3 regions of the Streptomyces sp. NBC_00984 genome follow, and region 3 is predicted to be linked to each of the others. Evidence: riboswitches for the same ligand, from Rfam matches in the RefSeq annotation. Region 3 holds a riboswitch; each other region holds the start of a gene.
The links. A riboswitch is a leader RNA that binds a small molecule or an ion and turns the genes downstream of it on or off. The one in region 3 is predicted to bind cyclic di-AMP.

Region 1 (9,908 bases), 1.0 Mb from region 3:
GCCGATGTGGAGGCGGCGCTGGACCGGATACGCGATGCCCGCATCCCGGTCCTCAACATCGACCTGATCTACGGCATCGACGGGCAGACCGAGGACAGCTGGCGCGCTTCGCTGGACGCGGCGCTCGGCTGGCAGCCGGAGGAGCTGTATCTCTATCCGTTGTACGTGCGCCCGCTGACCGGTCTGGGACGGCTCGACGCGGACGGCGGGGCGTCGGCGGACGCGGCCTGGGACGAGCAGCGGCTGCGGCTGTACCGCGCGGGCCGGGACCATCTCCTGGCCTACGGCTACGAGCAGGTCTCGATGCGGATGTTCCGCCGCGCCGACGCCCCGCGGACGGACGGCCCCGACGACTACGCCTGCCAGACCGACGGCATGATCGGCCTGGGGTGCGGCGCCCGCTCGTACACCACGGAGCTGCACTATTCCTTCGACTACGCGGTGGAGATGCGGGAGGTGCGGGCGATCATCGACGGCTACGCCGCCGCCGAGGACTTCTCCCGCGCGGAGGTCGGACGGTACGTCGACGGCGACGAGGCCCGCCGGCGCCACCTCCTCCAGTCGGTCCTCCAGGCCGAGGGGCTGCGACTGACCGACTACCGGGAGCGGTTCGGTACCTCGCCGGGCGACGACTTCCGCCTGGAGCTGGCCCGGTTCGAAGCGCGCGGCTGGCTCGACGCGTCGGCCGGGGCGTCCGGACTGCTGCGGCTGTCCCCCGAGGGCCTGGCCCACTCCGACGCCCTGGGCCCGGAACTCTTCTCCCCCGATGTACGGGCCGCGATGGCCGCGTACGAGCTGAAGTGAGCGCGCCCATGGACCTGACGATCCTCTACCGCGGCCCGCTCGCGTCGTGCGACTACGACTGCCCGTACTGCCCGTTCGCCAAGCGGCGCGACAGCCCGGAACAGCTGCGTGCCGACCGTGCCGCGCTGGAGCGGTTCACGGCGTGGGCCGCGGCGCAGACCGGTGACCGGCTCTCGATCCTGTTCACGCCGTGGGGCGAGGGGCTGGTCCGCTCCTGGTACCGCCGCGCCCTGGTCGAGCTGGCGCGGCTGCCGCACATCCGCCGGGTCGCGATCCAGACCAACATCAGCAGCCGCACGGGGTGGCTGGCCGAGGCCGGTGAGGCGGGCCGCGAGAAGATCGCCCTGTGGTGCACGTACCACCCGGGGCAGACGCCGTACGAGCGGTTCCTCACCAAGTGCCGGGAGCTGACCGCGCTCGGCATCCGGCACAGTGTCGGTGTCGTCGGGCTCGACGACCACCTCGACGAGGCGCGGCAGCTGCGCGCGGCGCTGCCGGACGAGGTCTATCTCTGGGTGAACGCGGCGGAGGGCCACACCTACACGGACGAGGAGGCGGACCGCTGGACGGCCGTCGACCCGCTCTTCCCGTACAGCCGGCATCCGCACCGGTCGGCCGGGCTGCCCTGCCGGACCGGCGAGTCGGTCATCTCGGTGGACGGTGACGGCACCGTGCGGCGCTGCCATTTCGTACCGGCGGAGCTCGGCAATCTCTACGACGGGAGCTACCGGCGGGCCCTCGGTCCGCGCGCCTGTCCGCTGGCGGTCTGCGACTGCCACATCGGCTACGTGCACCTGGAGACGCTGCCGCTGTACGACGTCTTCGCGGGCGGTGTGCTGGAGCGGATACCGGCCGCTCCGCTGTCGTCGCTCGCCGGACCGGTCTGAGGTTCAGGCCGGTCCGGCGAGCGGCGGCAGCACGGGGCGCGGACATCTGTCTAGAGCGGCAGGAGGTCCGGCCGCTTCGCCTCGACGTGGTCGCCCGAGGACTCGCCGCGCAGCCGCCGGCCGATCCACGGAACCAGGTACTCCCGCGCCCAGTGGATGTCGTCGCGCCGTACTTCGAGGGTGCCGCGCTGTGCCTGCGGGGGCCATTCCTGGTCGGGGTCGGCCGGCACATCGATGCCGAGGACCTGGGCGGCGCGCAGCGCGACCCTGGTGTGTCCCTCGGCCGACAGATGGAGCCGGTCGTCGTCCCAGGCGCGCCTGTCCTGGACGGACCGCAGCGACCACAGGTCGAGGACCGGGCAGTCGTAGCGGTCGGCGATGGCCCGTACATGGGCGGTGTACGTGGCGATCTTGCCGCGCAGATGGCGCAGCACGGGAACGCCACGGGTGTCGAAGCCGGTGGTGACCATGACCGTGCCGACCGCTTCGGTCAGCTCCGCGACCGCGCGCTCGAAGCGCTCGGCCACGTCGTCGGGGTCGGTGCCCGGCCGGATGATGTCGTTGCCGCCCGCGCAGAAGCTCACCAGGTCGGGTGCGAGCTCCTTGGCGCGCGGTACCTGCTCCTCGACGATCTGGTCGAGGAGGCGTCCGCGTACGGCGAGATTGGCGTACCTGAAATTCCCGTGCGCGGAACCTTCGGTGCCCGCATCGGGGTCCGGGAGCTGGTCCGCGAGGAGTACCGCGAATCGGTCCGCCCAGCCGACGAAGGTCCCGTCCGGGCCGGGGTCGCCGACTCCCTCGGTGAAGCTGTCGCCAATCGCCGCGTACGACCCGATGACGCCCTGTCGGTTGATGACGCCACGTTGGTTTTTTCTCGAATCGTCTGCCACAAACGCTTATCCTGCACCGCTGAATGTGACCTACGCGACCGTAATATGGGGTTGACGGGTGGTGAGATAGACCACCCGGTCAGGTTTTGGTAAAGGGGGAATAAGCGGAAGGGGCGGTGCGCCGCCGCGCACCGCCCCTTCCGTGTTGCTCAGGTCATGCTTTGTTGCTCAGCTGCCCGGCCGTTCCGCTCAGACGTAGATGCCGTGCGAGGCCAGGAAGGCGATCGGGTCGATGTCCGAGCCGTACGCCGGGCCCGTGCGGACCTCGAAGTGCAGGTGCGGGCCGGTGGCGTTGCCGGTGGCGCCGGAGAGGCCGACCTGCTGACCGGCGCTCACGGCCCGGCCCACCGAGACGGAGAGGGAGGACAGGTGGCCGTACTGCGAGTAGTGGCCGTCGGTGTGCTTGATGACGACCTGGTTGCCGTACGCGCCACCCCAGCCGGCGGCGACGACGGTGCCGGAGGTGATGGCCTTCACGCTGGTGCCGGTGGAGACGGGGAAGTCGATCCCGGTGTGGCTGCCGCTGGACCAGTTGGAGCCGGAGGCGCGGTAGTTGGTGGTGTGGTTGCCGGGGACCGGGTGGACGTAGCCGGAGCCGCTGCTCTGGGCGGCCGGAGCGGAGGCCGGGGCCTTGGACTGCGGGACGGCGGTCACGGACTTGGCCGGGGCGGACTTCTCCGCGGCCTTCGAGGGAGCCGAGGGCGCCTTCGACGGGAGGGCCGAGCCGGCGCCGGCACCGGTGGCCACGGCGTCGCCGGTCGCCTTGGCGCCGAGGGTCAGCTTCATGCCCGGGAAGATCAGGCCGGGGTTCTCGCCGACGACCTTGCGGTTGTCCTGGTACAGCTTCTCCCAGCCGCCCTTGATCTTGTGCTCGGCGGCGATCTTCGACAGGTAGTCGCCGGAGACGACGGAGTACGTCGTGGTGGCGGCCTGCTTCTGCGCGACCGGCTCGGCGTGCGTGACGGCGGCCGACTGCGGCGCGGCGGCCGGGGCGGCCTGCTCCGCGGCGTGGGCACCGGTGGCACCGAGCAGCGGCAGCGCGAGGACGGCGCCACCGGCGCCTGCCGCGGCGACGCCACGGGCGATGGGGCCGAACTTCGGACGGCGGTGCTTACCCGATATGGGCATGGCGTATTTCCTCTCCGGCGCCTGCGAGGTGAGCTGTCGGGTTCGGGCTGGAGATGCCCGGCCGCGCTGAGCGCGACTTCACCCCGAGCCGGCCGGATTTCTCCGGTCGGCGGCTTACCTGGTTCCCCCGCTCCTGCCACGCGATGAGTGGATGTGAATTCCGGGCGGCGGCAGGATTAGGCGGTCCGTCCGGATTGACGGTGACCGTAAGCGAGTCGGGACGACGAGAACAAGCCACAGGTTCCATGCCGGAATCCGCGCCGGGAAATCGGCGCGGAATTCCGGTCACACTCCGTGGATTAAGGATCTTGGCTTTCCGCGCCGCGCACGGAATGCCCAACTCGTCCCTCACCACACACCGTCACGGATATGATCCCGCTCACGAGGCGGCGATCATCTCCCGTACAAGCGGGCCATATTCAGACAAAGCCCGCATTACGGACATGCCCCATCTGTCACCCCCGCCGGAGCCTCAGCACCCGCGCGTCGAGATCGCCCCGAAGTCCGCTGTGCAGCCCCTGGTGCAGCAGTGCCGAACCGTGGTGCACGGCCCCCGTGTCCAGGCAGGTGTACGTCGCTTCGGGATCGAGCCCGCGCAGCCGCAGGGCCGGGGGCCGCTCCCCGTATCGCTGCGCCTCCAGCCACATCAGGACCACGGTCTCTGCCCCGTGGACGTACTGGACCGCGCTCAGTCCGCCCCGCGGCTCGCGCAGCCGGTACAGCGCGCCGTGCTGCACGACCGGCCGGATCTCCTTGTAGAGCTCCACCCAGGTCCGCGCCTCGGCCAGCTCCTCCTCGCTCCATTCGGTGAGGTCCCCGCCGACCCCGAGCACACCGGCCATGGCACTCACGAAGCGGAAGCGCAGCGAGCTGACCCTGCCGTTGAGCTGGTGGTTCGGGCTGTCGGTGACCCAGGCGGCCATCACCCGGGCCGGGTGGATGTGCCCGAAGCCCTCCTGGATGGCGAGACGGTCGAGCGGATCGGTGTTGTCGGAGGTCCACACCTGGTCCGTACGGGACAGAATCCCCAGGTCGACCCGGCCGCCGCCGCCCGAGCAGGACTCGAACGCGACCGTGGGATGCGCGGCCCTGAGCCGGTCGATCAGCGCGTACAGGCCGTTCACGTGCTCGATCCAGAGCTTCTGCGGGTACTCCTCGCCCGGCCAGCCCGCATCGGTGAAGCAGCGGTTGAAATCCCATTTCACATAGTCGACGGGCGTGCCGGAGAGCAGCGTGTCCAGCTGCTCCCAGAGATATGCCTGTACATCGGGGCGGGCCAGATTGAGCACCAGCTGGTTGCGGTACTCCGTCCGCGCCCGGCCGGGGAAGTGCTGCACCCAGTCGGGGTGCGCGCGATAGAGATCACTGTCGGCGTTGACCATTTCCGGTTCGACCCAGATACCGAACTGCATGCCGAGCCCGTGCACTTCGTCGGCGAGCGGCTTCAGCCCTCCGGGGAAGCGGTCCGGATTCGGCGTCCAGTCGCCGAGCCCGGCCGCGTCACTGGTCCGCTGCCCGAACCACGCGTCGTCCACCACGAACAGCTCGACGCCCATCGCGGCGGCGCGCTCGGCGAGAGCGCGCTGCTGGTCCATCGAGACGTCGAAGCCCGTCGCCTCCCAGGAGTTGTAGAGCACCGGCCGCAGGTTCTCCGCGTCCGGGATCACATGGGCCAACTGCCAGGCATGCCAGGCGCGGCTGGCCCCGCCGAACCCCTGACCGCTCCACAGACCGGCGAACACGGGCGTGGTGTACGACTCCCCCGGTGCGAGCCGCAGCAGCCCGGAGTCGTCGTAGCCGGCGCCGCCGTTGATCTGCACGAGCCCGTCGGGCAGCCGCTGCACGGAGATCCGCCACGACCCGGACCAGCCGAGCGCGCAGCCGTACACCTCACCGCTCTCCTCGGTCGCCGCGCCGTCGGCGTCCAGCGCGACCCACGGCAGGTGCTGATGGCCGGTGTGGCCGCGCCGGCTGGAGATGACGCTCTCGCCGTGGATCAGCTCCGCCCGTTCCAGCCGCGACTCCGCCGCCCAGCGTCCGTGCAGCTGGCTCAGCCGCCAGCCGTCGCGGGCGGGCAGCGACCAGGCGGCCGCGTCGGCGCGCAGCAGTTCCAGCGGCGGTCCGTCCGGCCCGGCATGGGCGACGGTGGTCCAGCGCTCCACGACATCGGAGTCGCCCCGCACCCGGTAGTGCAGGGTGAGGGCGAGCCGGTGCACGGAGTCGGTGAAGCCGATCCGCAGTTCGTCCCCGTCCACCACGGCGGCGGCGAAGGCCCACTCGGTGCCGCGGACCTGCGGGGTGCGTACCGAGAGTGCCGGGCGGACGAACCTGGGGCCGCCCTCCACCGGATATTCCTCACGGCCGTCGAGGTGGGACTCGAAGGCCCTGAAGGGCAGCTCCGGCGCCGCGGCCAGTGCCTCGGCCGCCGCGAGGGAGATCCTCGGCCCCCAGTGCAGATGGACCAGCTCGTCCTGCTCGGTCAGTCGCAGTGCGTAGCTACTGCTCGCCCCGGTGAGCAGCCAGGTCCGGCCGGTGTTGCCCGTCTCGATCATCGCATCCCCACATTCCAACAGTTCCGCACATCATCGACCATCAGTGGGGCATGGGCAACGGCCTGGCAAGGAATTCACCGGGCGGATTCGCCGCGGAAGCAATGGAGTTCGCCCAGGTATCGACAGGGAAAGGCCGAGATGATTGCCTGAGGAATCAATGTCGTATCGTCGCGGGAGTGGCCTTGCCGGCGACTCGCGTCGGCACCAGACACACCAGGAGTCGCTGTGACGGAGCAGTTGCCGCAGATACCGTCGACGGAACCCGAGCTGGCGGGCGTCCGCAACTTCCGCGATGTGGGCGGGCTGCCCACCGTGGACGGCCGGCGGGTGCGGCACGGACGGCTCTTCCGCAGTGGTCACCTCGCACATGCCACCGCCGAGGACGCCTCCTTCCTCGGTGGCCTCGGTCTGCACACGATCTTCGACTTCCGCAACGACGCCGACCGCAGGCTCGACGGCCTGGACGTGGAGCTGCCGGGCGTACGGAATGTGAGCGTCCCGCTCTCCGACCCGGCCGACGGCTCGGAGTTCTGGCACATGGTCCGCGACGGCGATGTCGCCCAGCTGCGCTCGATCCTGGCCGACGGCAAGGGCGCGAACCGGATGATCGCCTCGTACCGCTCGATCATCCTGGACCGCACCGCCGAGCACAGCCGGGTCCTGCACGCCCTGGCCGAGGACAGCGTGCCCGCCCTGATGCACTGCGCGGCGGGCAAGGACCGGGCCGGTCTGTCGATCGCGGTGTCACTGCTCGCCGTCGGCGTCGAGCGCGATGCCGTCGAGGCCGACTACCTGAAGTCCAACGACGCCCGCCGCCGCTACAAGGTGCGCCGCAGCGACACCTCGGCGGACGGCATGTCGGCCGAGGTGATGGAACTGCTGAATCCGCTCTTCGGCGCCCATGCCGAGTACCTCGCCGCGGCGTTCGCCACCATCGACGAGACCTGGGGCGGCACGGAGCGCTACTTCTCCGAGGGCCTGAAGCTCGCTCCCGAGACCCGTGAGCGGCTGCGCGACCGACTCCTCGACGAGGCGTAGCGGGGCCCGCCGGACAGCGGTGGTCAGCCCTTGCCGGCCACCGCGAAGAGCAGGTAGAGGAAGGCCGCGAAGATGTGTCCGGCGATGAGGTAGGCGAACAGCCGGATCACCACACCGCGCGGGAACTTCCGCTCCTGCGCCTCGTACTTCTTCCTGGACCCGAGCGGGTCGAAGTTCTCTGAATCGGACATGACAGTCCTCTCTGGCGACCGGACGGACCGGTCTCAGCGACGGTGGATTCCGCTGCCGAGGCACAGCTCGGCGGCGGGGCTCTGCAGCAGGGTGTGGACGAAGAGCAGCTCGGCACCGTCGCGGTCGACGGCCGTGATCCGGTGCGGGGTGAGCGAGTCGAAGTGCGCGCTGTCACCGGGGGCGAGATCGTGCACGGTGTCCCCGAGCCAGACCCGGAGGTGTCCGGCGAGCACGTACAGCCATTCCTCGCCGGGATGGACGCGCACCAGATCGCCCTGCGCGCCGTGCGGGACCCGGACGCGGAGCGCCTGCATGGCCCGACCGGAACCGCCGGCCTGCCGGTACATCCAGCCGTCGGCCTCGGCCCCTTCGAACTTTCCGCCGCGGATGATCGCGTCACGTTCCGGGGGCGTCTCGCCGAGCAGTTCGGAGACTGTCGTACCGTAGATCCTGGCAAGACCGAGGAGCATCGGCAGCGAAGGCTGGCGGCGTCCCGTTTCGAGCCGGGAGAGATGGGCGGGCGAGAGCCCCGCGCGCTGAGCGGCGGTCTCCAGGGTGAGACCACGGCTCCGGCGCAGATCGCGCAGGCGTGGTGCGACTCCGGGCAGCTCGTCGGCCGCCCCTCCGTCTGGAGGATTCATGTACCCATTGGGCCAGGAGCCTGCCTGAGAGGCAAATTCCTTGCCTCTCAGGCAAAACGGTCAGCGGTTGGCGACAGCCTGTTTCACCAGCGTCCTGCCGAAGTCCCACATCAGCCCGCCGCCGCTGTGCGCGTCGTCCATCACCGCCGTGAACGCCGTGACGAACCGGTCGACGTCCGACTCGTCGATCACCAGTGGCGGAATCAGCTTGATCACTTCCAGATGGTCGCCCGAGACCTGGGTGAGGATGCGGTGCTTCTGGAGCAGCGGCACCACCACCATCTGTGCGAAGAGTCCCTTGCGGGCCGCCTGCAGCATGGTCCAGCGGCTGCGCAGCTTGAGCGACGACGGCCGGCCGAACTCGATGCCGATCATCAGCCCGCGCCCGCGCACCTCGTGCAGCAGCTCGTAACGGTCGACCAGTGCGGTCAGGCGCTCCCGCAGCAGTTCCCCGGTGCGGCGCGCATGGGCGACGGCCCCCTCGTCCTCCATCACCGCGAGGACCGCGAGCCCGGCCGCCATCGCCTGGGCGTTGGAGCCGAAGCTCGCGGAGTGGACCAGGACCCGGTCCATGGACGAGTAGACGCGCCGGAAGATCCAGTCCTTGCCCAGGGTCGCCCCGACCGGCACATAGCCGCCGGAGAGGGCCTTGGCGACACAGACCAGATCGGGCTCGACACCCTCTTCGTGCTGGTACGCGTAGAAGTCGCCGGTCCGGCCGAGGCCGGTCTGCACCTCGTCGGCGATGAGCAGGGCCTTGTGCCGGTGCAGCAGCTCCTGCGCGTCCCGCAGGAAGCCGGGGGGCGCGGCGTGGACGCCCTTGCCCTGGATCGGCTCGACGACCAGCGCCGCCACGTCGCCGCGCTTCAGCTCGCGCCGCAGTGCGTCGAGATCGCCGAGCCCGATGGCGGTGTCCGGCAGCAGGGGTGCGAAGCCGTCCCGGAAGCCGTCCTCCCCGTTGACCGAGAGGGAGCCGGTCGTCAGCCCGTGGAAGGCGTGGGTGCAGTAGAGGATCCTGGGTCTGCCGGTGGCGTATCGGGCGAACTTCAGGGCCGTCTCGACCGCTTCCGTGCCGCTGTTGCCGAAGAAGACCCGGTCCAGGTGCGGGCTGTGCGCGAGCAGCTTCTCGGCCAGCAGTCCGGGCAGCGGCTGGCAGTCGAAGCGGGTGAGGTCGGCGAGCGAGGCGTCCAGGACGTCGTGCAGGGCCTTGCGTACGACGGGGTGGTGCCGGCCGAGGCCCATCACGCCGAATCCGGCGAGCATGTCGAGGTAGTCGTTGCCGTCCGCGTCCCAGAAGTGTGCGCCTTCGGCCCGTTCGTAGACCTTGTCGAATCCGATGGTGTGGAGCATCCGGGGCAGCTGGTGGTTGAGGTACTTGGTGTGCAGCTCGTAGCGCTCGGCGCCGCGCTCCGCGAGGAGCCGCGCCAGGTCGAAGCCCTTGGGCCCGTCGTCGTTCATTCCCCGCTCTCCCCGGTCCTTGTCGCCGCCTCCTTGGCGGCCAGTGCGGCGCTGATCCGTCCGGCGATCTCGACCGGGGTGAGCCCGATGTCGGCCAGCACCTCGGCACGCTTGCCGTGCGCGAGGAACTGCTCGGGGATGCCGAACGTCCGCAGCGGTACGTCGACCCCGGCGTCCCGCAGCGCCTGCCCGACCGCCGAGCCGACGCCCCCTGCCCGGCTGTTGTCCTCGACGACGGCGACCAGCCGGTGCCGTGCGGCGAGCGGGGGCAGCTCCTCGTCGACCGGCTTGACCCAGCGGGGGTCGACGACCGTGCAG
Region 2 (9,908 bases), 1.5 Mb from region 3:
GAGCGACGCTCGGCACGTCGACGGTCTCCCTGGGCGGGCTGCTCAAGCACCTGGCCTGTGTCGAGGACACGCATTTCGCCCGGTTGCTGCTCGCGCGGAAACCGGGGGCTCCGTGGGACGCGGTGGACTGGGACGCCGATCCCGACTGGGAGTGGCGGACGGCCGCCGAGGACACCCCCGAGCAACTGACGGCGCTCTGGCGGGGAGCCGTGGAGCGCTCCCGCGCCATGGTCGCCGAGGCGCTGGCGGACGGCGGCCCGGGGCACATCGGCCGGTACACCACGTCCAGCGGCGAGTCCCCGAGTCTGCGGCGCGTCCTGATCGACATGATCGAGGAGTACGCCCGTCACATCGGCCACGCCGACCTCATCCGGGAGTCGGTGGACGGTCTCGTGGGAGAGGACCCGCCGCGGTGACATCGTGTCCGCCGGACGGCCGCCACCGGTGCGGAGGGCGGGGAGCCACGGAACGGGAAACCCGGTGGGGGTATCGTCGGGCCCGGACCGCAGGACCCGTACGACCGAGCATTCGAGGCAGCCGTGGATCGCGGACGGACGCGCACACCGGGAGGGTCCCGGCTGCTCGTGCTGTGTGCCGTCCTGTGCGGACTGTTCCTCATGCACGGCGCACCGGCGAGCGCCGCGGAGGGCTGTCACGACGCGACGGCCGTGACCGCGCCCGTGTCCATGACCACGACTGCCGGTCACCCCGCGGTGCGGGGCGAGCACGACCCCGCTCGCGTTGCCGCCGCCAGGCCGGCGACGGACGGCGAGTCGTGCGTATTCACCCATGCCCGTGACCGGGTGCTGCCGCTGCTGATGGCGCTGGGTCTGGTGCTCCTGGCCGTTCGGGCGCTCGCCGGGCGCCGTACGGCCGTACGCGGACCGGCGCGGCGGGGACCGCCGTTCGCCGGCAGAGATCTGCTGCTCCAGGTGTGCATCGCGCGGACGTGACAGGAATCCGCCGGTCCACGGCCCCCCCCGGGGCCGGACCGGCCGGACGACCCTGCCCCTTTCGCGCGCCACGGACGTGGCGCATCCACCTGGAAAGAATCCGTGATGTCCGCTTCCCTGTCCTCTGCTGTCCGCCGCCGCACGCTCGCGGCCGCCGGTACCGTCGCCGCCCTCGCTCTGACGCTGGCGGCCTGCGGTTCCTCCGACGGCTCGAAGTCCGACGGTTCGTCCATGCCCGGCATGAACCACGGCTCGCGCAACGCCTCCGCACCGGCCACCCCCGGCGGTGCGTTCAACGACGCGGACGTGACGTTCGCGCAGCAGATGATCCCGCACCACCAGCAGGCCATCGAGATGGCGAAGCTGGCCGACGGCCGCGCCTCCGACCCCGAGATCAAGAAGCTGGCCACCGCGATCGAGAAGGCCCAGGACCCCGAGATCAACACGATGAAGGGCTGGCTGACTTCGTGGGGCAGGCCGCTGCCCGCGTCCTCGTCCTCGATGGGTGACATGCCCGGGATGGACCACGGCTCGGACGGCTCGGGAATGCCCGGAATGATGTCCGGCAAGGACATGGGCGACCTGGCGGCCGCCAAGGGCAGGGACTTCGACAAGAAGTTCGCCCAGCTCATGATCGGCCACCACCAAGGCGCGGTCACCATGGCCGAGGACGAGCAGAAGAACGGCGACAACGTCGACGCGAAGAAGCTCGCCGGCGCTGTCGTCACGGCTCAGACCGCCGAGATCGAGCAGATGAACAAGATCATCGACCGGCTCTGATCCCGGCAGGGGTGCGGGCCTCCCTCGCATGACGGTCCGGATGCCGTCATGCGAAGGCCCGCACCCTCGGGCCTCTCGTCCCGATCAGGCCGGGCTCGCGTGCTCCGGCGCCGCCAGCAGATCACCCACCTCCTGTGCGGTGGTCTCCCGGAGCTCCTCCGCGACCAGCAGCCACCGGGTGATGCCGACCGATTCGAGGAACGGCAGATCGTGACTGGCGATCAGCAGTGCGCCCTCGTAGGACTCCAGCGCACCGGTCAGCTGCCGCGCGCTGGCGATGTCGAGGTTGTTGGTCGGTTCGTCCATCATCAGCAGTTGCGGGGCCGGTGCGGCGAGCATCGTCGCCGCGAGGGCGGCACGGAAGCGTTCTCCGCCCGACAGCGTGCCCGCCGGCTGCTCCGCGCGCTTCCCCCGGAACAGGAAGCGCGCGAGCTGGGCACGGATGTGGTTGTCGGTGACCCCGGGCGCCATGCGGGCCACGTTCGCCGCGACGCTCAGCTCCTCGTCCAGCACATCGAGCCGCTGCGGAAGGAACCGCGTCGGCACGAAGGTCCTGGCCTCGCCGGACAAGGGGGCCAGCTCACCGGTGATCGTGCGCAGCAGTGTCGTCTTCCCGGCGCCGTTGCGACCGACGAGCGCGATCCGCTCGGGTCCCTGCACCCGGAGACTGCCCTCGCGCAGCCTGCCGAACCGGGGGCGCAACTCGTGCAGGTTCAACACGCTGCGTCCGGCGGGCACCGCCGTGTGGGGAAGACTCACGCGGATCTCGGCATCGTCGCGGATCGCGTCCGCGGCCTCCTCCCGGCGCTCGCGCGCCTCGCCGAGCCGCTCCTCGTGGACGCCGCGAAGTTTGCCCGCCGACTCCTGCGCGGACCGCTTGCGGCGGCCGGCCAGGATCTTCGGGAGGCTCCCCTCGGCCTCGATCTTCCTGCCGTTCCTCTGGCGTCGGGCCAGCTTCACCTGGGTCTCCTCCAACTCGCGTTTCTGGCGGCGCACATCGGCTTCCGCGGCCCGCAACATCCGTCCGGCGGCCTCCTGTTCGGTGGCCACGGCCTCCTGGTACGCGGACCAGCCACCGCCGTACCAGTTCACGGACCCGGCGCGCAGTTCGGCGATGCGGTCCATGCGCTCCAGCAGTTCGCGGTCATGGCTGACCACGACCAGTACGCCCGAGCGCCAGGAGTCGACGGCCTCGTAGAGCCTCCGGCGCGCGAACATGTCGAGGTTGTTGGTGGGCTCGTCCAGGAGGAGGACATCGGGACGCTCCAGCAGCAGCGCTGCCAGGCGCAGCAGGACAGTCTCCCCGCCGGACAACTGGCCGACGGTGCGGTCCAGTTCCACGCCGCCGAGTCCGAGTGAGCCCAGTGTCGCCAGGGCCCGTTCCTCCACGTCCCAGTCGTCGCCGATCCTCTCGAAGTGCTTCTCGTCGACGTCGCCGGCCTCGATGGCACGCAGCGCGTCGCGCCGTTCGGCGATGCCCAGGGCCCGGTCCACCCGCAGTGTCGTGTCGAGGGTGATGTTCTGCGGAAGGTGGGCGAGGCTGCCGCCCACGGTCACCGAGCCCTGGGACGGGCGCAGCCGACCGGCGAGCAGCCGCAGCAGTGTGGACTTGCCCGCGCCGTTGGTGCCGACGAGACCGATGCGGCCCCGGCCGATGCTGAGCGAGAGGCCGTCGAAGACGGTCGTGCCGTCCGGCCACCGGAAGGACAGGGCCGAGCAGGTGAGGGAGGCGTGGGGGGTGGTGGGTGTCGCCATGGTGTTCCTCGCATTCGCAAGCGCAGTGATGGGGGCTTCGTATGCGAGCACCACGCGGCGACCGAGCAGCAGAGAAAGGTGCGGCGTCCGGAAGACAGAGGGACGGTTCATGCACCGAGGTCGCATCCACGCGGGGTCACGGGCAGCGCGGAGCGCTGCTACAGCGTGACGGGCGTACGGGCTGTGCCGTACGGCGCGATGTTCGCGAACCTCAGATGCGCAACGTCCACCTCTATCGGAGACAACAGGACATCAAAACCTTAACCACGGGGAGGAGCGATGGCAATGCCATGGCAATGCCTCGCGGTTTCGGGTGGGGCCTGGGCGTGGGCCTCGAACGACGACGCGTAAGCGCTGTGTGTGCGATCCAGGGCAGTTGCCCTTTTGGGCGATTAGGGGGCATTTGATGCAATTGTTGCTTTCGGGCATAGGGCGATATGCCCCTTTTGGGATTTCGTGGCGCGAGTCACGTTCGAGCCCTCGAATGTCGCACCGTGCAATTCGGTTCCCTTTCCGCGCAAGGAAAGCGAACCGTTCCATGTGAGGTGGATTACCCCGATTCCGATGACTCGATCTTGTAAGTGAATTGCGTTCGGAAATCAGGGGCTTGTCCCTTTCGGTCCTTCTCGCCTACGGTCACCGTCAATCCGGACGGAACGCCGAATCCTGCCGCCGCCCGGCATTCCCATCCACTCGTGTACGGCAGGAGCGGGGAACCCAGGTAAGCCGCCGATCCGGTATCCGGAACGGCTCGGGGTGAAGTCGCATTCGTGTGCGGCCAGGCATCTCCAGCCCGAACCCGACAGCTCACCTCGCAGGCGACGGAGAGGAATCCATCATGACCTCAACGGGTACGTACCGTCGTCGCAGGCCCACCTCGCTGACCAGGGGCTTCATCGCCCTGGGCACGGGTGCCGCCGTACTCGTGCTTCCGCTGATCGGTGCCCACGCCGCCTCGGCGGCGCCGGCGCAGACCGTCCGTGCCGCCGCGCCGACCGCGGCGTACACCGACGATCTGGACGGCTGGATCAAGGAGTCGCTGGCCGTCATGGCCCAGCACGGCATCCCCGGCAGCTACAACGGCATCCACCGCAACGTCATGCGCGAGTCCTCCGGCAATCCCCTCGCCATCAACAAATGGGACTCGAACGCCGCCGCCGGAACGCCGTCCAAGGGCCTCCTCCAGATCATCGATCCGACGTTCCGGGCCTACCACGTGCCCGGCACGGCGATGGACAGCTACGACCCCGTCGCCAACATCACGGCAGCGTGCAACTACGCGGCCGCCAAGTACGGCTCCATCGACAACGTCTCCGGGGCCTACTGACATACGGAACGGGCGGTCTCCGGGCCGTCGCCCCCGCGGTCACCCCAGCCGCGGGGGCGTCCAGTCGGCATGGCGCAGGATCGTGCGGACGGTGACGCGGGACGGTGCGAGGCGCAGCGCCGTGTTGCGCAGCGCGACGGCCGCCGGCCGGGACAGCCGCTGACCCATCCGACCGGCCCGGCGGGCGGCTCGGGCGACCGACTGGCTGCGGGGCCGGCGTTCGGCGTCGTAGCGGCCGAGCGCCGACTCGACAGTGGGCTCGGTGCGGAGTGCGGCGGCCAGTGTCGCCGCGTCCTCCAGGGCCTGGCACGCCCCCTGGCCGAGGTGCGGTGTCATGGCATGGGCCGCATCGCCGAGCAGGGCGACCCGGCCCACCGCGTAGGAAGGGAGCGGGACGACCAGTTCGTCGACGTCATGGTGCAGGACGGCGTCGGGCCGGGTTGCCGCCAGCAGCGCGGGAATGGGGTCGTGCCAGCCGCCGAACCTGCGGCGGACCTCGGCAAGGGGATCCGGATGGCGCACACCGGCAGGGGCGTTGAGCACCGCGTGCCACTCGGCCCGGCCGTCCGTGAAGGCGATGTGGCCGAACTCGGCCCCCGGCCCCCAGGTGAGCTCGAAGTCGGTACTCAGGCCGACCGGGGACTCGGTGATGGCGCGCAGCACGGTCGAGCCGCTGTAGGCCGGACCGGGGTGCCCCGGGAAGAGCCGGGAGCGCAATCCGCTGCCGATGCCGTCGGCGGCCACGGCCAGATCCGCGTCGAGGAGGGTGTCACCGGCGGTGAGGCGCACCCGCGAGGCGTCGGAGCGGTCGACGGACGTCACCTCGGCTCCGACGAGCAGGGACTCGGGAGGCAGTGCCTCGCGCAGCAGCCGGTGCAGCGTGGCCCGGGGGATGCCCACGATCGGGGTCCCCAGCTCGCGCTCCAGTGCGGCTCCGTCCATGCGTGCCAGCAGACGTCCGCCCGGGGTGCGGGTGCCGCCGGTGTACTGCGGCCGTGCTGCCGCACGCACCGGCCCGCCGACGCCGAGGGCGTCCAGTGCGCGCAGGCCGTTCGCATGCAGGGAGATGCCCGCGCCCGCGTCGTCGAGGGTGCGGGCGCGCTCGACGACCGTCGCCTCCCAGCCGATGAGTCGCAGCCCGATCGCGGCGGCCAGTCCGCCGATGCCTCCGCCGACAACCACCGCGCTGTTGCCCATGCCGGGTCCCCTCTCCTGCGCCGCCCAGGCCTTCTACGCCTGTAGAAGGAGAGTACTACGCAGTCTCTACAGGTGTAGAAAGGGGGATGACCACAGATCGACGAACCCTCCTCGCCGATGCCGCCATCGACGTGCTGGCCGAGGCAGGGATGCGCGGCCTGACCCACCGGGCCGTGGACCGGGCGGCGGACCTGCCGCCGGGCACCACCTCGGCGTACTTCCGTACCCGGCAGGCGCTGCTCACCGGGCTCGTCCGGCGGCTCGTCGCCCTCGACCAGGCGGAGTTGCAGGCGGCCGGCGAGCAGGCGGGGATGCCGCGCGACGCCGACGAACTGACGGACGGGCTCGCCGGCTTCGTCGGGCGGCGGCTGGCCGGTCGGGGTCGGCAGAGGTCGCTCGCCCGCTACGCGTGCGCGGTCGAGAGTGTGCGTCACCCGGAGCTGCGGGAGATCCTTGTGCCGCGCGAGAACGCGGCACGCGAGGCCGTGCGGGCGTTCCTGGAGGCGCAGGGCGTGGCCGACGCCGAGGGCCGGACGCTCACGCTGCTGGCCTGCGTGGACGGGCTGCTGTTCGACCGGCTGGTGGGCGGCGGGGGAGTGCCGAGGGACGAGATCGCGGGGGTGGTCGCCGCCGCGCTCCGCGAGGCGTGATCGTCGACGCGCCGGCGTCACTCCTGGGCGGGCTCCGCCGCTTGCTCCCGGGCGGGGCGGGGCGGCACGGGAACGGTGGCCGCCTCACCCTTCCGGACCGCCTGCACCACCGCATCGTGCAGGCGACGGCTGTCCTCCTCCGAACAACACGGCACAGGACTGCCCGACATGGTGAACCAGTCGATCGCACCCGTGTACTGCACGGTCACCTGGGCCAGGTCATCCGCCCAAGTCGTGTGAACGGTCAGGTCCCCGGACAGGACACCGACCTCCTCCGTGAGCACGCCACCGTGCCCGGAGAACACACCGCAAGTCGTCCACGACGCCCAAGCCATGACTCCAGGCTGGCACCAAGACCGCGGATGCGCGACCCGCGGGCTCCACGCCCCGATCGCGCCCGCTCGTGCGGGACACCGCCCCGCCCTTCCGGATGCTGGATATGGGGGAAACTTTCCATCGGGCCGGGCTGCGGTTCCCGCACCCGCCGATCCCCGGACTATGACGCGTTGTTAACGCCAAATCGTCGCATCGGCCCCTCGGAACAACGAATTCCGAAGGTGAATACCTCTTGACCTGCGGAACACGTCAGGATTGCATGTCGCGCTGGGAGCGACGAAACCACTCACCACGTCCTCGTCTGGAGGCGATACCGCTCCCGTGCTCAGACACCGCACCTGTTGATCGGAACCGCACGATGACCGAAACGCTCAGCGCTCCCCAGGCGCTCGCCCCAGCGACCGGCCCCACTCCACAGAAGCTCAAGCGTTCCATCGGCGTCGTGGGCGGAACTCTGCTCACGCTCTCCTGCGTGACGCCCGCCTCGACCCTCTTCGTGGTCGTCCCGGACCTGTTCTCCAGCCTCGGCACGTACACGGCCCTCACGATCGCCATCGGCTCACTGCTCTGCATCGCGGTCGCCTTCTGCTACTCGGAGCTGGGCACGCTCATTCCGAGTGCCGGAGGCGAGTACGCCATGGTGTCGACCATGGCGGGGCGGCTCGCCGGGTGGCTCGTCTTCGTGCTCTCGCTGCTGGTCGTGATGATCGTGCCACCGGTCATCGCCATGGGAACGGCCGACTACCTCGCACCCATCGTGCACATTCCGGCCCCCGTCGCGGGTGCCGGCGTCATGGTGCTCGCCACCCTCGCCGGCCTCCTCGACCTGCGCGCCAACGCGTGGATCACCGGAATCTTCCTCGTCCTCGAAGTGATCGCGGCAGGTGTCGTCGCCGTTCTCGGCTTCGCCCACTCCGAGCGCGGTGCGTCGGCGCTGGTGCACGGGTCGGTCGCCTCGCCGGGCGGCACGAGTTCGACCGTCACCGCGATGATGGTGGTCTCCGGTCTCGCGATCGCGCTCTTCATCACCCAGGGCTTCTCCACGGCGGTCTACCTCTCGGAGGAGCTGGAGAACCCGCGGCGCAACGTGGCCCGCACCGTGCTCGCCACCCTCGCCATCTCCACGGCGGTCATCCTCGTCCCGGTCATCGCCATCACGCTGGGCGCCCCGGACCTGGCGGCCCTGACCTCGGGCGACCTCAACACCATGGTCGCCGCCTGGTCCAACTCGGCCGTCGGTACCTTCGTCAGCCTCTGCGTCGCCCTCGCGATCATCAACGCGGGCATCGTGATGGTCATCCAGAACTCGCGGGTGCTGTTCGCCTCCGCCCGTGACAAGGCATGGCCCGCGCCGATCAACCATGCCCTGTCCCGACTCGGCCGGTTCGGGTCCCCGTGGGTCGCGACCCTGGTCGTCGGCGTTCCCGGAGCGGCGCTCTGCTTCGTCAACCTCGACACCCTGTACGGCGTCACCGGCGTATCCGTCACCGCCATGTACCTGCTGGTCGCCGTCGCGGCCCTGCTCTGCCGCCGCGGCACGCACCGCGAGGCGCCGGCCTGGCGCATGCCGCTGTGGCCCGCGATCCCCGTGCTGCTGATCGCCGTGCTGGCGTACATCCTGACCCAGCAGGAGACCGAGTACCTGCTGTGGACCGGCGGGATCACCGCGGTCGCCACGCTCTACTGGGCGCTCTACCTGCGACCCCGCCGGGAGACCCGCTGGCTGGTCAGCATTCCGGAGGACGCGCAGTCCTGACCCGGACGTGTTCCGTGCGGTGCCCGGCCCGTCGGTGGAGATCATCCGCCGGCGGGCCGCGCCCGTGCCGCCCGCCACGCCCCGGTGCGAGGGCCTGGATCCGGCCATCCGGGGCCCGTCACCGGACCCGATCGCCCGACCGGGCGCGGTGTCGGCCCGGCGACGGGCGGACACACCCCTGATTCCCTCACAGTGGGGTGAATGCGTCGTCGGAACACGGGGAGTCGTGGCGGGATGAGTGTCGAGCGGGTCGGAGTCGTCGTTCACCAGGGTCATCCCGAGGCCGTCGTCGCGGCGGGCGTCGTACGCGGTTGGTGTGCCCGCGAAGGCATCCCGTGCACGGACATCGACGTGTGGCGCGACGACGAACGCAGGCGCGGCGGGCGCGAGGAGGCCGATGTCGCGGGCAACCCCGATCTCATCGTGACGCTCGGGGGCGACGGGACATTCCTGCGCGGCGCCAGGATCGCCGCCAAGAACGACGGCGCCGTCCTCGGGATCGACCTGGGCCGCGTCGGTTTCCTCACCGAGGTGCCGGCCGGCGACGTGGTCCGGGCGCTCGACGCCGTCCACCGGGGCCGGGCGGAGGTCGAGGAGCGCATGACCCTGACCATGCGGGCCTCCCGCGTACTCGAAGTGCCCCCGGACATCGATGCCCTGATGGGTTACGGGCGGCGCCCCATGCTGCCGCCTCCCCAGGTCGCCCTGGACGAGGAGGCCGCGGCGGAGGGCTGGGGCGTGGCGCTGGACGTCACCGCGCTCAACGACGTCGTCGTGGAGAAGCTCGCCCGCGACCGGCAGGTGAGCCTCGGCGTCTACATCGGCGGCCGCCTCCTTGCCTCGTACTCGGCCGACGCGGTCATCATGGCCACGCCCACCGGCTCGACCGCCTACAGCTTCGCCGCAGGCGGTCCGGTGGTCTCACCGCGCATGGACGCCGTACTCTTCACGCCCGTGGCGGCGCACATGACCTTCGACCGCACCGTGGTCGCCGCGGCCGACGAACCGATCGCCGTACGGGTCCTGCCGCACTCGGGCCAGGGCGCGGTGACCATCGACGGTCAGCTGCGCGGCGTGCTGGACGCCGGGGACTGGCTCGGGGTGTACGCGGCACCGCGCCGTCTGCGGGTCATCAGGCTCGGCCCGCACGACTT
Region 3 (9,908 bases):
GCATCCGGGGCGCCGTCGCCGCGGCAGGCGCACCCGCCGGCGGCGCGGCAGCCGTCATCTGCGCCACGTACGGACGTGTCGACCCCGAGCTGCTCTTCGACCCGGCGCTGCGGCCGGACAGCGAGGAGAAGGTGCGTCAGCTCACCTTCGAGGATCTGCTCCTGGCGGAGCGGGACGGGGAAGAGGGCGGCGCCGGGCATGCGCACCACCTCCACGCCGCGTACGACAGCGTGTCCTTCGTCGCGGACGTCCCCATGAACCCCCGCCGCCTGATGGAGTTTCTCGACTCCCGGCCGCAGGGCCTCTACCGGATCAAGGGGTTCGTCGACTTCGGCGTGGGCGACCGGGCGAACAAGTACGCCCTGCATGCGGTCGGCAGGTTCCTGCGGTTCGACCCGCAGCCCTGGAAGCGCGACGAACCGCGCCGGACCCAGCTGGTGCTGATCGGCTCGGGCATCGCCCCGGAGGCCCTGCACAAGGAGCTGGCCGCCTGCCGGGAGAGCGCCGCGCCGGGCCCGGACGCGACGCAGGACGCCGCACATGAACGAAGCATGTGGGGCGTCCTGCGGTACGTACAAAGGCCCGGCGACGACGCGTAGCGCTGCGCCACGCGTCGTCCGGCCGGCCTGCTACACCGGGCCGGCGATCACCGCGACCGGCTTGGCCAGCGGCGTCCCCGAACCGTCGCGCCGGGGGTCGGGCTCGGGCAGCTCGCTCGGCGTGCCGTTCTGCTGCGCGGCGCGGGCAGGCGTCTCGCCCGCCCAGCCGAACACCAGGACGTCCTCCCCCTTGAGGAACCGCTGACAACGCACACCACCGGTGGCCCGGCCCTTGCGCGGGTACTGGTCGAACGGGGTGAGCTTGCAGGTCAGCACCGAGTCGTCCAGCGTGCCGTGCGAGCCCGCGACCGTGAACACCACCGCGTCCGCCGCCGGATCCACCGCGGTGAACGAGATCACCTCGGCGTCCGCCGTGAGCTTGACCCCTGCCATGCCACCGGCGGGCCGGCCCTGCGGCCGCACCTGCGCCGCCGGGTAGCGCAGCAGCTGCGCGTCGGACGTGATGAAGACCAGATCCTCCTCGCCGGTCCGCAGCTCGGCGCCGCCGACGATCCGGTCACCGTCCTTGAGGGCGATGACCTCCAGCTCGTCCTTGTTGGCCGGGTAGTCCGGCACCACCCGCTTGACGACTCCCTGAAGGGTGCCGATCGCCAGGCCGGGGGAGGCCTCGTCGAGCGTGGTGAGGCAGATGACGGATTCGTCGTTCTCCAGGGTGAGGAATTCGGCGACCATCGCCCCGCCCGAAAGACTGGGCGCCGCGTGGGTGTCCGGCAGCTGAGGCAGATCGATCACCGAGAGCCGCAGCAGCCGGCCGGTCGACGTCACCACGCCCACGTCGCCACGGGCCGTCGCCGGCACGGCCGACACGATCACATCGTGCTTGGAACGCTTGGCGTCCTCGGCGAGAACGATCGGCTCGTCGTTGGCGGTACGGGCCAGCAGACCGGTCGAGGACAGCAGCACCCGGCACGGGTCGTCCGCGACCTCCAGCGGCACCGAGGCGACCTGCGAACCGGCCGACTCCAGCAGCACCGTACGCCGGTCGGTGCCGAACTTCTTGGCGACCGCGGCCAGTTCGGTGGAGACGAGCCTGCGCAGCTCGGTGTCCGATTCGAGGATGGCGGTCAGCTCGTCGATCTCGCTGTTGAGCCGGTCCCGCTCGCTCTCCAGCTCGATCCGGTCGAACCGGGTCAGCCGACGCAGCGGGGTGTCCAGGATGTACTGGGTCTGGGTCTCGCTCAGCGAGAAGTGCTCGATGAGCCGCTCCTTCGCCTGCGCCGAATTGTCACTGGACCGGATGATCCGGATGACCTCGTCGATGTCGATCAGCGCGACGAGCAGGCCCTCGACCAGGTGCAGCCGGTCGCGGCGCTTGCCGCGGCGGAACTCGCTGCGCCGGCGCACCACGTCGAAGCGGTGGTCGAGATAGACCTCCAGGAGCTCCTTGAGCCCCAGCGTGAGCGGCTGTCCGTCGACCAGCGCCACGTTGTTGATGCCGAAGGACTCCTCCATCGGCGTCAGTTTGTAGAGCTGCTCCAGAACGGCTTCCGGCACGAAGCCGTTCTTCACCTCGATGACCAGGCGCAGGCCGTGCTCGCGGTCGGTCAGGTCCTTCACGTCCGCGATGCCCTGGAGCTTCTTCGACGAGACCAGATCCTTGATCTTGGCGATCACCTTCTCCGGGCCGACGGAGAAGGGAAGTTCGGTGACGACCAGGCCCTTGCGGCGGGCCGTCACATTCTCCACCGAGACGGTCGCACGGATCTTGAACGTGCCGCGCCCGCGGGCGTACGCGTCCTTGATGCCGCCCAGGCCCACGATCCGGCCACCGGTGGGCAGATCGGGACCCGGCACGAACCGCATCAGGGTCTCCAGGTCGGCGCCCGGATGCTTGATCAGATGGCGGGCGGCGGCGATGACCTCGCCCAGGTTGTGCGGCGGCATGTTGGTCGCCATACCGACCGCGATCCCGGACGACCCGTTGACCAGGAGGTTCGGGTACGCGGCGGGGAGAACGGTCGGCTCCGTCTCCTGGCCGTCGTAATTCGACTGGAAAGCGACGGTGTCCTCGTCGATCGACTCCGTCATCAGTGACGTCGCGTCGGCCATCCGGCATTCGGTGTACCGCATGGCGGCCGGCGGGTCGTCGTTTCCGAGCGAGCCGAAGTTGCCGTGGCCGTCGACCAGGGGGAGCCGCATCGAGAACGGCTGCGCCAGACGGACCAGCGCGTCGTAGATCGACGCGTCCCCGTGCGGGTGCAACTTACCCATGACCTCGCCGACGACGCGGGCACACTTCACGAAGCCGCGATCGGGGCGCAGGCCCATCTCGTTCATCTGGTAGACGATGCGGCGGTGCACCGGCTTCATGCCGTCACGGGCGTCGGGCAGGGCCCGTGAGTAGATCACCGAGTACGCGTACTCGAGGAAGGAGCCCTGCATTTCGTCGACGACGTCGATGTCGAGGATCTTCTCCTCGAAGTCGTCCGGCGGCGGGGTCTTCGTGCTGCGGCGGGCCATCGCTGCTGCGACTCCTTCACGGATTCTGTTCGGGCAACCTCAGGTTCTGACGCGGACCATTGTGGACCGCCGCACTGACATCGCCGACCTCGACCCGTCCCAAGAGGCGTCCCAGGCCCCGGTCGGGTCGGTTTTTCGACCCGTCGCGCGGGGGATGCGCCCCTCTTTCACGCGAACTTCCGCGGTATGGGAACTTCGCCAGGGGTCCGTGCGCTTGCTTAAAGTGGCAGGTCTCGCAGGAAATCCAGTATCGCGATCGAAGGGACGTACATGCCCATGGGTCACACGGCCACCGCTCAGGCCGGCTCCGGCGGCTTGACAGCGACCGAGCACCGCCTGGCCAACGGCCTGCGCGTGGTGCTCTCCGAGGACCATCTGACCCCGGTCGCCGCGGTCTGCCTCTGGTACGACGTCGGTTCGCGCCACGAGGTCGAGGGGCGCACCGGTCTGGCTCACCTCTTCGAGCACCTGATGTTCCAGGGATCCGGCCAGGTCAAGGGGAACGGCCACTTCGAGCTGGTGCAGGGGGCCGGCGGTTCGCTCAACGGGACCACCAGCTTCGAGCGCACCAACTACTTCGAGACCATGCCCACGCACCAGCTTGAGCTGGCCCTGTGGCTCGAGGCCGACCGCATGGGCTCGCTGCTCGCTGCGCTCGACGAAGAGTCCATGGAGAACCAGCGCGACGTCGTCAAGAACGAGCGCCGCCAGCGCTACGACAACGTCCCGTACGGCACGGCGTTCGAGAAGCTCACGGCGCTGGCCTACCCCGAGGGCCACCCGTACCACCACACCCCGATCGGCTCGATGGCCGATCTGGACGCCGCGACCCTCGATGACGCCCGCACCTTCTTCCGTACGTACTACGCGCCCAACAACGCGGTGCTCTCGGTCGTCGGCGACATCGACCCCGAGCAGACCCTGGCCTGGATCGAGAAGTACTTCGGCTCCATCCCGTCCCACGACGGCAAGCAGCCGCCGCGCGACGGCGCGCTCCCCGGGATCATCGGCGAGCAGCTGCGCGAGGAGGTGCACGAGGAGGTTCCGGCGCGGGCGCTGATGGCCGCCTACCGGCTGCCGCACGACGGCACCCGCGAGTGCGACGCGGCGGACCTCGCGTTGACCGTGCTCGGCGGCGGCGAGTCGTCGCGGCTGCACAACCGCCTGGTCCGCCGTGACCGTACGGCCGTGGCGGCCGGGTTCGGGCTGCTGCGGCTGGCCGGTGCGCCGTCGCTCGGCTGGCTGGACGTCAAGACGTCCGGCGGCGTCGAGGTGCCGCAGATCGAGGCCGCGGTCGACGAGGAGCTCGCCCGGTTCGCCGCCGAGGGCCCCACGGCCGAGGAAATGGAGCGCGCGCAGGCCCAGTTGGAGCGTGAGTGGCTGGACCGGCTCGGCACGGTCGCCGGCCGCGCCGACGAACTGTGCCGGTTCGCCGTGCTGTTCGGCGACCCGCAGCTCGCCCTGACCGCCGTGCAGCGGGTGCTCGACGTCACCGCGGAGGAGGTCCAGGCGGCCGCCAAGGCCCAGCTGCGCCCCGACAACCGCGCGGTGCTGGTCTACGAGCCGGTCGAATCGGCCGAGCCCGCGGACGCAGCGGACACCGACGAGACCGACGCCGACGCGCACGAAGGAGCGGACAAGTGACCGACGCTGCCGCGACTGGAGTTTCGATGCAGTACCACCCGCAGCCGGCCCCCGGCGTCGCCCGCCCCTGGGCCTTCCCCGCGCCGGAGCGCGGCGCCCTGCCCAACGGCCTCACGGTGCTGCGCTGCCACCGCCCCGGTCAGCAGGTCGTGGCGGTCGAGATCTTCCTCGACGCCCCGCTGGACGCCGAGCCCGAGGGCCTCGACGGTGTGGCCACGATCATGTCGCGGGCGCTGTCGGAGGGCACCGACAAGCACACCGCGGAGGAGTTCGCCGCCGAGCTGGAGCGCTGCGGCGCCACCCTCGACGCGCACGCCGACCACCCCGGCCTCCGGGTCTCCCTGGAGGTCCCGGCCTCCCGGCTGGCCAAGGCGCTCGCGCTGGTCGCCGAGGCGCTGCGGGCGCCCGCCTTCGCCGACAGCGAGATCGAGCGGCTGGTACGCAACCGGCTCGACGAGATCCCGCACGAGCAGGCCAACCCGGCCCGGCGCGCCGCCAAGCAGCTCTCCAAGGAGCTCTTCCCGGCCGCGGCGCGCATGTCGCGCCCGCGCCAGGGCACCGAGGAGACGGTGGAGCGGATCGACTCGGCGGCCGTGCGTGCCTTCTTCGACGCCCACGTCCGGCCGTCCGCGGCGACCGCCGTGGTCGTGGGCGACCTCACCGGCATCGACCTGGACGCCCTGCTCGCCGACACCCTCGGCGACTGGTCGGGAGAGGCCGCCGAGCCCCGTCCCGCCCCGCCGATCACCGCCGACGACACCGGGCGGGTGGTGATCGTCGACCGTCCGGGCGCGGTGCAGACGCAGCTGCTGATCGGCCGGATCGGCGCCGACCGGCACGACAGCGTGTGGCCGGCCCAGGTGCTCGGTACGTACTGCCTGGGTGGCACGCTCACTTCCCGTCTCGACCGTGTGCTGCGCGAGGAGAAGGGCTACACGTACGGCGTACGGGCCTTCGCCCAGGTGCTGCGGTCGTCGGCCCCGGACTCCGCCTCGGGCGCGACCGGCGCCGCGATGCTGGCCATCAGCGGCTCGGTGGACACGGAGTCCACCGAACCGGCGCTCAAGGACCTGTGGACGGTCCTGCGGACGCTGGCGGCCGAGGGCCTGACCGACGAGGAGCGCGAAACGGCCGTGCAGAACCTCGTGGGTGTCGCACCCCTGAAGTTCGAGACGGCGGCCTCCGTCGCGGGTACCCTCGCCGACCAGGTGGAGCAGCACCTCCCCGACGACTACCAGGCGCAGCTGTATGCCCGGCTCGCGGAGACCGGCACGGTCGAGGCGACCGCGGCGGTCGTCAACGCCTTCCCGGGTGACCGGCTGGTCACGATCCTCGTCGGCGACGCGGCACGGATCGAGGAGCCCGTCCGGGCTCTGGGCATCGGAGAAGTGTCGGTGGTCACCGGCTGACGATCGCCCGCCCGGCTGACGGCCGACCCGGCTGACGGCCGACCCGGCTGACGGCCGACCCGGCTGACGGCCGACCCGGCGGGCACCGGCTGCCGGATCGGCTGCCCCGCCGTGGCCGTCCTGCCTGGTCGGCCGCCCCGCCGTGGCCGCCCTGTCGGACGGCCAGTCCGGCTATCCGGTATATCGCCACATATCGAGACAGAGGGAAGACCCCGGCGAGCAAGTTCTCGCCGGAGTCTTCCCTTTTGTCCGTTCTGGTGGAGAGGTTGCCTGTCTGCCCTGTGGGATGCGCTACAAAACGTCCTGTCCGTTTGGTGAATGAAAGCGACCCCGCTTAGCGTCGGCTCGACTGTCCGTCACTCGTATGCCGCATCCGCGACGTACCGGACAGTCATCGCCGAGTCCCCGTCAGGCGCGAGCCTGGGGAGCCGGGGACCCACGTAGTCCCTGGGGTGAATCGGAAGCCTGAGCCTCGATGGGGCCGGGGCGTCCGTAGGAGACCTTCCTGCTCCGAACCCGTCAGCTAACCCGGTAGGCGAGAAGGAAGGAAAGGATCAGCCACTTCATGGCGTTCACCCGTGCCACCGGGAAGCACCGTGCCCCGAGCCGACTGACGCGCAGGAGCGCGAAGGTCGTCGGCGTCGCGGCTCTGGCCACCACCGGCGTCATCGGCGGCATGGCCGCTCCGGCCCTCGCCGCCGACTCCGAGGCCCTCTCCGCGAGCGACACCGGCCTCAACCAGGTCATCGCCATCGAGAAGACCCTCGCCGGCCGGATCGACGCCCAGGCCGACGCGCAGCAGCACCAGGCCGACGTCGCGGCGAAGGCGAAGGCGGAGGCCCAGCGGAAGGCCGAGGCCCAGCGGAAGGCCGAGGCCAAGAAGAAGGCCGAGGCGAAGGCCAAGGCCGACGCGAAGCGCGCCGCCGAGGCCCGTGCCGAGAAGGCGCGCGCCGCCCGGTCCGCCGAGCGCACCCGGCTGGGCTCCTTCCAGCTCCCGGTCGCCGGTTCGTACGTCACCACCGGTTACAAGTCCAGCGGCTCGCTCTGGTCCTCCGGCAGCCACTCGGGCATCGACTTCCACGCCGCGTCCGGCAGCTCCGTCGTCGCCGTCGGTGCCGGTACGGTCGTCGAGGCCGGCTGGGGCGGCGCGTACGGCAACAACATCGTGCTCCGGATGACGGACGGCACGTACACGCAGTACGGCCACCTCTCCTCGATCGGCGTCTCCGTCGGCCAGAGCGTCGGCGCGGGCCAGCAGATCGGGCTCTCCGGCTCGACCGGCAACTCCACCGGACCGCACCTCCACTTCGAGGCCCGGACGACGCCGTCGTACGGCTCCGACATGGACCCGGTCGCGTATCTGCGCGCCCACGGCGTCGGCGTCTGACCGGCGCCCCACCGCAGCACCTCGTCGAAGGCCCCGCATGCCGGGGCCTTCGGCATGCCCGCCGTCTGCCCGCGGACGGCGACCGCCCGTCGAACCGCCCCGTGGCCAAAAGATATTCATGAATTTCTGCCCGGCGTCGGAAATGCGGCCGCATTGCAATAGAGTCGCAGAACAGGCGTCGACCGGCCGCGTTTCGCGGGGATTGAGGCGGAGGTTCGGACATGCGCATTCCGGCGCATTCGGTATGTACGGCAATCCGTGACGAGATCGTCTCCGGTGTCTTCGAACGCGGCAGCCGTCTCACGGAGGAGTTGCTGGCACGCCGTTACGGGGTCTCTCGCGTTCCGGTACGGGAAGCGCTGCGCACCCTGGAGTCCGAGGGCTTCGTGGTCACCCGCCGGCACGCGGGTGCCTGCGTCGCCGAGCCCACCGAGCTGGAGGCGGCCGACCTGTTGGAAGTCCGGATGCTGCTGGAGCCGCTGGGCGCCGCACGTGCCGCGCAACGCCGCACCGAGGCGCACCTCAAGGTGCTGCGCGGTCTCGTGCGGCTCGGCCAGGACCGGGCCAGGCGGGGCGAGAGCGGGGATCTGCGCTCGCTGGGCGGCTGGTTCCACGAGACGCTGGCGCAGGCTTCCGGCAGCCCCGGCCTGATCGCGCTGCTCACCCAGCTGCGACACAAGATCGCCTGGATGTACGCGGTCGAGCAGCCGGCCGGGCCGGTGGATTCCTGGGCCGAGCACGGTGCCATCGTGGACGCGGTGGCGCGCGGCGACGCGGAGCGGGCCAGGGCGCTGGCCGCCCATCACGCGGAACGGGCCGCCGCCGCGCACCGGCTGCGCCGGACCGACCGGCCGGGCCGACGGCCCGCCGCTCCCCGCACCGGGCGCGTGAGGACCTCGCAACATTCCGTAAACACCGCAGGTGTCCGGCATTAACAATTACGCCGTATACAAAGAGGTGTGATTTCGCGAGGCCATTCCGTCCTGCCTGAAATTGGCGTGCCGGAATTCCGTGTGCTCCCCCGGGCGGCCCGTTCCGGGAAAACGAAAGAGCCACGGCTCCGGTTCAGGGTGCCGCGGCTCTCTCGGGGAAATTGTTTCAGACGGTCTCCGGGAGCTCCTCGAGCCCCTCGGTGACCAGCTTCGCAAGACGGTCCAGGGCGGCTTCGGAGTCGGCGGCCTCGGAGGCGAGCACGATCTCCTCGCCACCCTGCGCGCCGAGGCCGAGGACCGCGAGCATGGAGGCCGCGTTCACCGGGTTGCCGTCGGCCTTGGAGATCGTCACGGGGACGCCGGAAGCCGTGGCGGCGCGGACGAAGATGGAAGCGGGGCGGGCGTGCAGGCCCTCGGCCCAACCGACGTTGACGCGGCGCTCAGCCATGGTTCTGCCCTTCACGAATCAACAGTTGTCTAGACCAGTCTCTCACGCGGTGCGCAGTGCTCCGGCCGACCCGGGGAACGCCCACAACGCCTGGTGAACCGCCGATCGGCCCTCTCAGACTGCCCCGGCCCCGAGACCTACGCGACCGCTGGCGGAGCCGTAGTCTTTGCCCATGCAGCCCGCGCCGGAGCAGAGTCCGCATCACGCCTATCCCGACCACTGGGAAGCGGACGTGGTGCTCCGCGACGGAGGCACCGCGCGCATCCGGCCCATCACCACGGACGACGCCGAACGGCTGGTCAGCTTCTACGAGCAGGTCTCCGACGAGTCGAAGTACTACCGGTTCTTCACCCCGTACCCCCGGCTGTCCGACCGGGATGTGCACCGCTTCACCCATCACGACTACGTCGACCGGGTGGGTCTCGCCGTCACGGTCGGCGGCGAGTTCATCGCGACCGTCCGCTACGACCGGATCGACGAGCGCGGCAGGCCCGCCTCCGCACCCGCCGACGAGGCCGAGGTCGCCTTCCTCGTCCAGGACGCGCACCAGGGCCGGGGCGTCGCCTCGGCGCTCCTCGAACACATCGCGGCCGTCGCCCGCGAGCGCGGCATCCGCCGCTTCGCCGCCGAGGTGCTGCCCGCCAACAACAAGATGATCAAGGTGTTCCGGGATGCCGGATACACCCAGCAGCGCAGCTTCGAGGACGGCTCCGTCCATCTCACCCTGGACCTCGAACCGACCGCCGAGTCCCTCGCCGTCCAGCGCGGCCGTGAGCAGCGGGCGGAGGCGCGGTCCGTGCAACGTCTGCTGGCCCCCGGCTCCGTCGCCGTCATCGGTGTCGGCCGGACCCCCGGCGGTGTCGGCCGCACGGTCCTGCGCAACCTCCTCGGGGCCGGCTTCACCGGACGTACGTACGCCGTGAACCGCGCCTTCGCCGCCGACCGGGCCACGGTCGACGGCGTCCCCGCCCACCGCTCGATCGGCGAGATCGGCGAACCGGTCGACCT

Region 1: it holds a riboswitch for cyclic di-AMP, as region 3 does, so the genes downstream of both, OG520_RS05470 (peptidoglycan DD-metalloendopeptidase family protein) here and OG520_RS09815 (M23 family metallopeptidase) in region 3, are expected to answer to the same signal.
Region 2: it holds a riboswitch for cyclic di-AMP, as region 3 does, so the genes downstream of both, OG520_RS03255 (transglycosylase SLT domain-containing protein) here and OG520_RS09815 (M23 family metallopeptidase) in region 3, are expected to answer to the same signal.

The regions. Positions count from the first base shown of each region.
Region 1 covers NZ_CP108734.1:1,289,772-1,299,679, forward strand. Annotated here, with positions in the region: gene OG520_RS05455 (STM4012 family radical SAM protein) at 1-804, shown strand, start outside; gene OG520_RS05460 (STM4011 family radical SAM protein) at 813-1,691, shown strand; gene OG520_RS05465 (SGNH/GDSL hydrolase family protein) at 1,742-2,581, opposite strand; gene OG520_RS05470 (peptidoglycan DD-metalloendopeptidase family protein) at 2,771-3,709, opposite strand; cyclic di-AMP (ydaO/yuaA leader) riboswitch at 3,713-3,869, opposite strand; gene OG520_RS05475 (alpha-galactosidase) at 4,165-6,261, opposite strand; gene OG520_RS05480 (tyrosine-protein phosphatase) at 6,487-7,299, shown strand; gene OG520_RS05485 (DUF6126 family protein) at 7,323-7,490, opposite strand; gene OG520_RS05490 (helix-turn-helix domain-containing protein) at 7,524-8,132, opposite strand; gene OG520_RS05495 (aspartate aminotransferase family protein) at 8,193-9,590, opposite strand; gene dxs (1-deoxy-D-xylulose-5-phosphate synthase) at 9,587-9,908, opposite strand, start outside.
Region 2 covers NZ_CP108734.1:780,416-790,323, reverse strand. Annotated here, with positions in the region: gene OG520_RS03275 (DinB family protein) at 1-416, shown strand, start outside; gene OG520_RS03270 (hypothetical protein) at 618-953, shown strand; gene OG520_RS03265 (DUF305 domain-containing protein) at 1,059-1,733, shown strand; gene OG520_RS03260 (ABC-F family ATP-binding cassette domain-containing protein) at 1,818-3,488, opposite strand; cyclic di-AMP (ydaO/yuaA leader) riboswitch at 4,136-4,322, shown strand; gene OG520_RS03255 (transglycosylase SLT domain-containing protein) at 4,327-4,815, shown strand; gene OG520_RS03250 (FAD-dependent monooxygenase) at 4,855-6,012, opposite strand; gene OG520_RS03245 (TetR/AcrR family transcriptional regulator) at 6,099-6,662, shown strand; gene OG520_RS03240 (hypothetical protein) at 6,680-6,997, opposite strand; gene OG520_RS03235 (APC family permease) at 7,357-8,754, shown strand; gene OG520_RS03230 (NAD(+)/NADH kinase) at 8,989-9,908, shown strand, end outside.
Region 3 covers NZ_CP108734.1:2,289,035-2,298,942, reverse strand. Annotated here, with positions in the region: gene OG520_RS09835 (CobW family GTP-binding protein) at 1-599, shown strand, start outside; gene OG520_RS09830 (DNA topoisomerase (ATP-hydrolyzing) subunit A) at 630-3,080, opposite strand; gene OG520_RS09825 (M16 family metallopeptidase) at 3,351-4,724, shown strand; gene OG520_RS09820 (M16 family metallopeptidase) at 4,751-6,133, shown strand; cyclic di-AMP (ydaO/yuaA leader) riboswitch at 6,519-6,686, shown strand; gene OG520_RS09815 (M23 family metallopeptidase) at 6,699-7,520, shown strand; gene OG520_RS09810 (GntR family transcriptional regulator) at 7,742-8,455, shown strand; gene OG520_RS09805 (HPr family phosphocarrier protein) at 8,619-8,900, opposite strand; gene OG520_RS09800 (GNAT family N-acetyltransferase) at 9,073-9,908, shown strand, end outside.